Regions from separate parts of the Paenibacillus graminis genome, predicted to be linked through region 1. Evidence: riboswitches for the same ligand, from Rfam matches in the RefSeq annotation. Region 1 holds a riboswitch; the other holds the start of a gene.
What was found. A riboswitch is a leader RNA that binds a small molecule or an ion and turns the genes downstream of it on or off. The one in region 1 is predicted to bind cyclic di-GMP.

Region 1 (4,194 bases):
GTTGTCTCGGAGGCAGTCACCAACTGTATTATCCACGGATATGACAGCGATCCTGAAGGCATTGTCAGCATCTCTGCCTCCATTGAGCATGAAACCGTGCAGCTCACGATTGAAGATCAGGGTAGGGGGATCGAGGATCTGGAGCTGGCCCAGCAGCCGCTCTATACCTCCAAGCCGGAGCTGGAGCGTTCGGGTATGGGCTTTACGATTATGGAAAATTTCATGGATGAATTCGAAGTCACAAGTGAACCGGGGCGCGGTACCTCCATTTCAATGAAGAAAACCATCGTCTCGAAAAAAGCTTTATACAATTAGGGGTTGGAGCCATGGATGCAGAGTCAAAAAAAGCTCCGCCGACCTATTTGGACGATGCGGAGGTCAAACGTCTGATCGCACTCAGTCAAGCCGGAGATAATCTGGCCCGCGATACGCTGGTCAACTGCAATATTCGCCTCGTCTGGTCGGTGGTGCAGCGGTTTATGAACCGCGGGTATGAGCCTGACGATTTGTTCCAGATCGGCTGTATCGGACTGCTGAAGTCCGTTGATAAATTCGACCTCAGCTATGAGGTCAAATTCTCCACCTATGCCGTGCCGATGATTATCGGCGAGATCCAGCGTTTCCTCCGGGACGACGGCACCCTCAAGGTCAGCCGTTCCCTCAAGGAAATGGCCAACAGGGTCCGCAAAATGAAGGACGAAATGTCCAAAACACTGGACCGTCTGCCGACCATCGGGGAAGTTGCGGAGGCGCTGGGGGTCACGCCCGAAGAAATCGTGTTCGCCCAGGAGGCTAATAAGCCGCCGACCTCGATCCACGAGACCGTCTTCGAGAATGACGGCGATCCGATCACGCTGATCGACCAGATCGCCGACGAGACGCAGGAGCGCTGGTTCGACAAGCTCGCGCTGAATGAAGCCATCGGGGCCTTGACTGAGCGCGAGCGCCTGATCGTCTACCTGCGCTACTACCGCGACCAGACCCAATCTGAAGTCGCCAGCCGCCTCGGCATCTCGCAGGTCCAGGTGTCGAGGCTGGAGAAGAAAATCCTCGCGAACATCCGCGAGCAGATCGCACAGTAGCACAGCAGGCTGGCAGGAGTAAGCAGGGTACAAGCGGAGGCAAGTAAGGTAAGCAGGAAATAGCATGTGGCCGGCTTTTACAAGTAAGTATGAGCAGTGAATGTGACGGGTGAAATAAATGTTTCTGTTGTCCGGAAAATTATCTATGGAGTTAGACAGTTGTAAGAATATCAGCCAACCCAGATTGAAATGATAAGAAAAAGTAGGCAGAGCAGCGATTCTCCTGTTATTGGAGGATCGCTGCTCTGCTTTTTTACGTGGTATACACCCCAGTGCCTACGTATATCCCATTCCAAAGCAACAAGGGCAGGACCAAGCAGTCATTTCATGGCTTTTGGGTCAGCCCTATGAGATGACTTTAATAATATCTGTGTTTACTCGTTTTCCAAGGATTGCGTGAATGGCAGGGTCTACAACTGTGATGTGGTACATGTCTGCAAGGTACTTCTCTGCAATCTAAGATCTTTTTCTTTTTAGAAACACAAACAACTACCGGTTCATATTTAACTTTTATAAACTTTTTAACCACTTCTTTTTCCACGAAGCATTTTTTAACAGGTGGAACACAGCAATGTCTAGATTTTTTATATCCCATTTCCAATTCCTCCCTTTTTTTAGATGCCTGATAATATACGCACATAGACAATAATCGGAATGATGTTTCTGCCTAATATGTAACGAATTGGGCAGTACTGTTACTGTTTTTGCTGAAGAGACGCTGGAGGTAAATCCTGAAATCAAAACCTGAAAAAGGGAAAAATAGAACATCTTAATTCTATAGGAATAAATTCCGATAATAAAAGTGTCCTGTACATCTAAAGTCACAATTACATAAGCATAAAGGGATAGAAAAACCGAGTTTGGAACAAAGGCAAATCCGTACGAAAGTCGGAGACGCAAAGCCACGGGCCTACTTCATCCGGAAGGGATGTCAGGGCAGCCGGGCCGCTCAAGGCACTTGGTTTTTTGGCGTGCCTACAAATAGCGCTGGGGGAGAGAAGTGAATGAGGTTCGGACAAAAAAGGAAGTTTGCGCAGGCAGTTATTACTGTTTGTGCGGCGGTGTTTTTACTTGGAGGGCTTGTCAGCAGTAGTCTGGGCGTAAGGCAAGCATCGGCTGCGGCGGCCAATCCGGGCAGAACAGACTATAGCGTGTCGGGTGATAGGCTAGTGTGGCTGGAACCGGACGCAGACGGAGTTAAGCAGGTGCACGCGCTGAATCAGCGCAATGGTGCAAATGCGGTGCTTACAGCCGGTCAGTCAACCAAGGACGCGCCGTATGTGAATGGAGCGGTTGCGGTATGGGCGGACAAGGGAAGTGAGCCGGAAGCTTCACTCCACTGGGATATCTACACTGCCGATCTGGAGACAGGCAAGCAGATGAAGCTCAACAAGCAGGCCGGCCCATACGGCAATCCGACAACGGACGGCGTAGGTGTGGTCTGGTATGAACGCAAAAATTACGGCAGCATGATCTATCATGATCTGGCAACGGGTGTTGAAGCGGATCTGGGCGAAGGACGTTTCCCGGTACTGGCCGGCGGAAATGTCGTCTACAAGAATGCCCGTGACGGGGGGCTTAGCCTGCTGGATGTGAGCAGTGGCGTAACCCGCGCACTGGTTAGTCTGGGTGGTGCGAATGCGGTGGACTGGTTTGTATTTAATGGCAGCCATGTGCTGTACAAGCAGAAAAACAGTGCCACAGGAAGCAAATATGTGCTCCTGAACATCAAAGACCTGACGGCACAACCTGTGGATCTCACCGGGATGAAAGCCGGGGGAACTGAATATGCCTTTATGTCCATAGGTGAAGATCAAGCTGTGTTCCAAGAGGAGGATAACGGCGCTGTCACCCTGAAGCAGGTGGACCTCACTACATATGCAGTAAAACCGCTGCCGATAGATGCCGGGGTGAAGCTGATCGGAATTAGCGGGAACAAGCTGCTGTACAGTAAGAAGGACGATTACATAGAATCAGTGGATTTAAAAGAAAATCCCAACCCGACTCCTGATCCGGGAACGACTCCATCGCCAGGTGAAACCCCACATCCGGGTACAGACTCTAACCCGGGTCCGGCACCGGAGGCCAAGGCCCCTGTAATTACCGGAGCTAAAGTTACTCAGGCGATCGGCAGTGCCGGCGGAACCTTGACTGCACTGAACGGCTGGGCACGGCTGGAGATTTCCGCAGGAACCTTCCCGGACAATACCACCGTAAGCCTGGCTCAGGCTGAACTGGAAACGAAGCAACTGCTGGATGCAAGCGGCAAAACTCTGCTGAAGGCCGGTTCCGCCTGGCAAGTCCAAGCGGGCGCTCCGTTCCTGATCCCGGCTAAGCTGGCAGTCCGGTATCCGCAGGAAGAGCCTTGGACGTCGAAGCGTGAGAAGCTTGGGATCTACAGCTACAATCCGGACAAAGGCATCTGGAGCTATATCGGCGGAGTGACTGCGGCGGAAGACGGTTTTGTTCAGGCTAAGATATCAGCCTCAGGACTGTACGCGGTCATGCTGCGCGAGGCACAATTCACAGATATATCAGGCCACTGGGCCCAGCAAGCCGTTGAGGTGCTGGCAGCAAGAGGCATCGTGAACGGGATGAACGGAACCGTGTATGCGCCAAAAGCCATCCTGACCCGGGCTGAATTCACCAAGCTGCTGACAGCAGCTCTTGGGCTGCAGCCGGTGCGGACGGATAAGCCAACCTTCCGTGATGTTTCCGCTGCGAACTGGTCCTGCCCGTATGTAGAAGCGGCAGCGGCGGCAGGAATTGTAACCGGGGACGCAGGGCTTTTCCATGGCAATGATCCGCTGACCCGCGAACAGATGATGGTGATGCTGATGCGGGCGGTTGACAGCACTGCTATTGGCAATCCGGCATCTGCTGCGGATTCGGTCAAGCTTCAGGCTGTACTTTCCGGATTCAAGGACAACGGTAGCATTAGCCGATGGGCACGGGAATCCGTAGCGGCGGCGGTTGACAAGAAACTGGTGCAGGGCAGCGGACAGCTTTTGAAACCCAAAGATTCATCCACAAGAGCCGAAGCGGCAGTTATCATGTACAAACTGCTCGCTGAGCTGAAATTACTCTAATTTATTAAGGATAGGAGACCGAT
Region 2 (4,194 bases), 3.5 Mb from region 1:
GAATGTTGGCATCGCCTGCATTTTCGTAATACTCGACTTTGATATCGTAGAGCTGGCCTGCCTTCAAGGTGATATTCCCGGTACGTTCGGTTCCGCTCTGCTTGGTCCAGCTGCTGATCACGGCTGTACCGTCAATCCAGACACGGATACCATCGTCTGAAGTCGTGGAAATCGTGTAAGTCTCGCTGTAAGACGGTTTGATCAGCCCGGTCCAGCGGATCGAGAACGAATCCACCCCAAGCGAGCTATCCGGTGCAGCCTGCCGCCAGTTAAAATTGACTACTGCGTCGTTACGCACGAGTACAGGTGTACCCGAAAGCGTCATATTCTTGAAATATTCTCCCTGAAGACCATTTAGAGCGGGAGAAACCACCGTACCATTATCTGGAGATAGTACCGGTGTGGCCGTAGGCTTAACCGTTGGTACCGGTGTCGGCGTGGCCGTTGGTACCGGTGTTGGCGTGGCCGTTGGTACCTGTGTTGGCGTGGCCGTTGGCACCGGTGTCGGTGTAGCCGTCGGCACTGGGGTTGGCGTAGCCGCCGGAGTAGGTGGAGCCGCAGGTACATCCAGCCCAGCTTTGTATTGATCCAGTGTTACCGTGTAGTCGTCATTCATAAAGTTTTTGATGGTGGTGGTGCTGTTGTTCTCATAGAGCATTTTTCCCCAGTTCATCATATAGACCCATTGTCTCTGGGAGAGCTGCAGCTTGGCTGTGCTTGGCATTTCGCCATTTTCACCAATGGCAATGGGTTTGCCGTCCGCGAGGCTCAGCAGGCTGTCATGATATTTGTTCATATAATCATTGTTATATATATCTGCTGCGAGAACGTCTACCTTATCCGCCCCCGGATAGGTTAGTTCATAAGGATCGGATGAGGCATTTGGAGCATTGGGGTTCCACACCCACAGCAGGTTGTTTAATTGATGAACGTTTACGAAACGGTCATACATAATATTCCAAAGTTCCGCAAAATTATTTTTCTTGCCCCACCAGAACCAGTTGCCGTTCATTTCATGGTAAGGTCTCCATAGGACCGGGACGCCAGCGTCCCGCAAGGTCTTAAGCGAAACGGCCACTTTGTCCAGATCGGCGATCAGGCTGTTGTATTGAGCCGTTCCCGGTGTTACATACTTATTGAAGTCCGCTTGGCTAAGCGTCTTCTGCACATTCGCCCATTGATACGAAGTGCCGGGCAGCTGCTCATGGAAGGTCATAGCGACGATACCGCCATTTTTGTACCAGTTGATTGCGCTGTACACTACATTTCTGCGCTGCGCTGCTCCAGTGCTTTCCGACTGGCCGCTGATTAAGCCAAGCTCGTAGCCGTGAAGGGCCGCGTACTTTCCGCTCGTCCCCTTCAGTTTGTTGCTGAATTCATCTGGGCTCTCCAGATAGTCATGCTGGCCAGTGATAATGCCTTTTCCTGAAATAGCGTTTAATTCGTCAAGCAGCTTGACGGCAGCAGTTGAAGCATTGGGATTAACCGGAGCTGGAGAATCCGAGGCAGCAGCTGCCTTCGATGGCGCGCCCCCCAGGCCAAGCGGCACTGCAGTCAGAAACAGGGCAATAGTTAACATGATGGACACCAGACGCGACTTACGGTAAGTTGTCAAAATTCATCTTCCTTTCGGTAGCCAGGCTGCCACTCTTTCGAAGGCCCTATAGCTTTGCGTCCCTATCTTTCGATTAGGTTTGCCTTTGTCGTTTTGGAAGGATTTATCCCTCTTACCGTAAGTATCGTCTCTATTAAATTTTTAGTTTAGAGCATTAATGAACTTTCCTTAATAAATGGTTCTTAATACCTGTTTTGGAATTGTAACATTTGGGTAAATAGATTATTTAGCCCTATCTCCAAACCCTTAAATCGACATGAACCGGGATAATTTCATCGGATTCGACAGCGCCATCAGCGCATTTTTTTACGAAATAAACTGCTGCAGAGCGATATCTTCCCACTCCAGCGTAATGCGGATATTGTCTTCTTCTACCAGTTCCGAGCCGGTCTGCACTTCAATGAACTCCACATCTGTCAGCGCCAGAATGGCATGTTTTGTCCCTTCCGGTATGCGGACTACATCCCCTGCTTTCACATTATGCATCTTCTCATTCAGCACAATGCTTGCCTCGCCGCTGACGATCGTCCAGATTTCACTGCGCTTGTGATGCAGCTGATAGCTGATATTTTTACCTTCTGCGATGAAAATCCGCTTGGTCAGCACTTCATTGCCCTCATCGTACTTCACATAATCAATGACCTTATAGTGGCCCCAGCGGCGCTCCTCGTACATCGGTCGTTGTTCAAAAGACTTCAGCACTTCCTTGATGCGCGGGCTTTCCGTTTTGTGGGTCACCAGAATGCCGTCCGGGCTGGCTGCGATAATCAGGTCCTTCGCTCCGATTACTGTGATCGGAATATCCAGCTCATTGATTAGGCAAGTCCCTTCGGAATCATCGGTCACGAAGCCTTTCCCCACATGATTGCTGCTCATTTCCTCGGTGAGGGTATTCCAGGTACCCAGATCCTTCCAGAACCCGGCATAAGGCTGAACGACGATATTCTCTTCTTTTTCCACCACTTCGTAGTCAAAGCTGATGGACGACAGCAGTTTATACTGCTTTTGCAGTTCCTCATAGTTCAAAGGCAGACCTTTGCGCTGCAAAATATCCAGCAGATAGCCCAGGCGGAAAGCGAATACTCCGCAGTTCCACAGTGCCCCCCGGCTGATCAGCTCTTCGGCCTGTACGCGGTCGGGCTTCTCCTGGAAGTGGCTCACCTGCATATAGCCGCTTGCCGCCGCCTCATCGCTGGTAGGAATAATATAGCCGTATTTCTCGGATGCAAGCTCAGGGACCACGCCCATCAGCGCCAGATTTGCGCCGCTTTCCTGCATCGTTGCCTCAAGCTGGACGACGGTTTCAAAAAATGAAGCCTCCACATACGGATCGACGGGGAGAATAGCCACGGTCTCACTTGGAGACACCCCTGCCATTGAATACAGGTAAGCTGCAGTCAGAGCAATGGCCGGGAAGGTATCGCGGCGCTCCGGCTCCACAATGATTGGCACCTCTGCGCCGAGCTGGCTCTGAATCATTTCGACTTGGCTGCGGCCGGTAGCCAAATAAGACGAGTCCGCCATCCCTGTCTCCTGCAATTGTCTCCATACCCGCTGTACCATAGATTCCGGTTCACCTGCCGGGCTTTGCAGCACTTTCAGAAATTGCTTGGAACGAGAATCGTTGGACAAAGGCCAGAGCCGTTTACCAGAACCGCCAGATAGAAGTACCAGTTTCATAAGTGAACCCTCCTATTTATGTGTTGTCGCGTAAATATCGGATTGTTATTGTGAGCTGCTGCCGGGTGGCTTTCGCATGAAAGGCAGGAATGTCACTGACGCATTATGTTGCGTGACAATACTTCAGATCGGCTGTTACGGGAGTCTCTGCAAGGAATGTTTGGACTTCCGGCCGCTGTTGTCTGCAGATTTCTTGATTGTTACCGCTGTTCGCGGTGGAAATCCACAGACAAAGGCGGACGCATTCGCTCCTACAGTTCCAAAATTCCTCTCCGTTCCTCCCTTAACAGCTTTCCCTGCAGCATTTCCACTGGAAAACGAGCCAATGGAATTAGTTCGCCCAAGCTGCTTCACCCGGCAGGCGAAGCTCCCTGCCAAAGTTCCGGCATTGCCACTTGTTTGGCGGCAGTTAAAACTTAGATCGCCCCGGCTACGCTGGGGGAGTAGCCGCTGAGGCCCCCCATTTGCGGACGTCCGACAGAATGGTACTCAAAGCCTGTTCCCTCGATCTGCTCTTTGGAGTAGACGTTGCGTCCGTCGATCAGCACCTGGCGGCGCATGCTCTCCGCAAGCTTGTGCAGATCGATGTCCTTGAACACGCTCCAGTCGGTCAGCAGGCAGACCGCATCGCTGCCTTCCGCCGCTTCTTCCGGCAGGCCGCACCAGCGCAGCTGCGGATGATCATATTGCTGTCTGAAGTTCTCAACAGCAATCGGATCATACAGCTTCACTGTAGCGCCTTCGGCCACCAGGCTCTCAACAATTTCCCGGGCCGGGGCTTCCCGGACATCGTCGGTGTTTGGCTTAAAGGCCAGGCCCCAGATGCCGATTACTGCACCGCGCAGATTGCCAAGCGACTCATGCAGCTTCGAGATGATCATAAAGCGCTGGTCTTTGTT

Region 2: another riboswitch for cyclic di-GMP. It lies ahead of PGRAT_RS05380 (PA14 domain-containing protein); the one in region 1 lies ahead of PGRAT_RS20435 (S-layer homology domain-containing protein).

The regions. Positions count from the first base shown of each region.
Region 1 is NZ_CP009287.1:4,757,784-4,761,977, reverse strand. Features, by position in the region: gene spoIIAB (anti-sigma F factor) at 1-315, shown strand, start outside; gene sigF (RNA polymerase sporulation sigma factor SigF) at 327-1,082, shown strand; cyclic di-GMP riboswitch class I at 1,943-2,035, shown strand; gene PGRAT_RS20435 (S-layer homology domain-containing protein) at 2,087-4,171, shown strand.
Region 2 is NZ_CP009287.1:1,262,492-1,266,685, reverse strand. Features, by position in the region: gene PGRAT_RS05380 (PA14 domain-containing protein) at 1-1,615, opposite strand, end outside; cyclic di-GMP riboswitch class I at 1,629-1,709, opposite strand; gene PGRAT_RS05375 (sugar phosphate nucleotidyltransferase) at 1,922-3,295, opposite strand; gene PGRAT_RS05370 (UDP-glucose dehydrogenase family protein) at 3,712-4,194, opposite strand, start outside.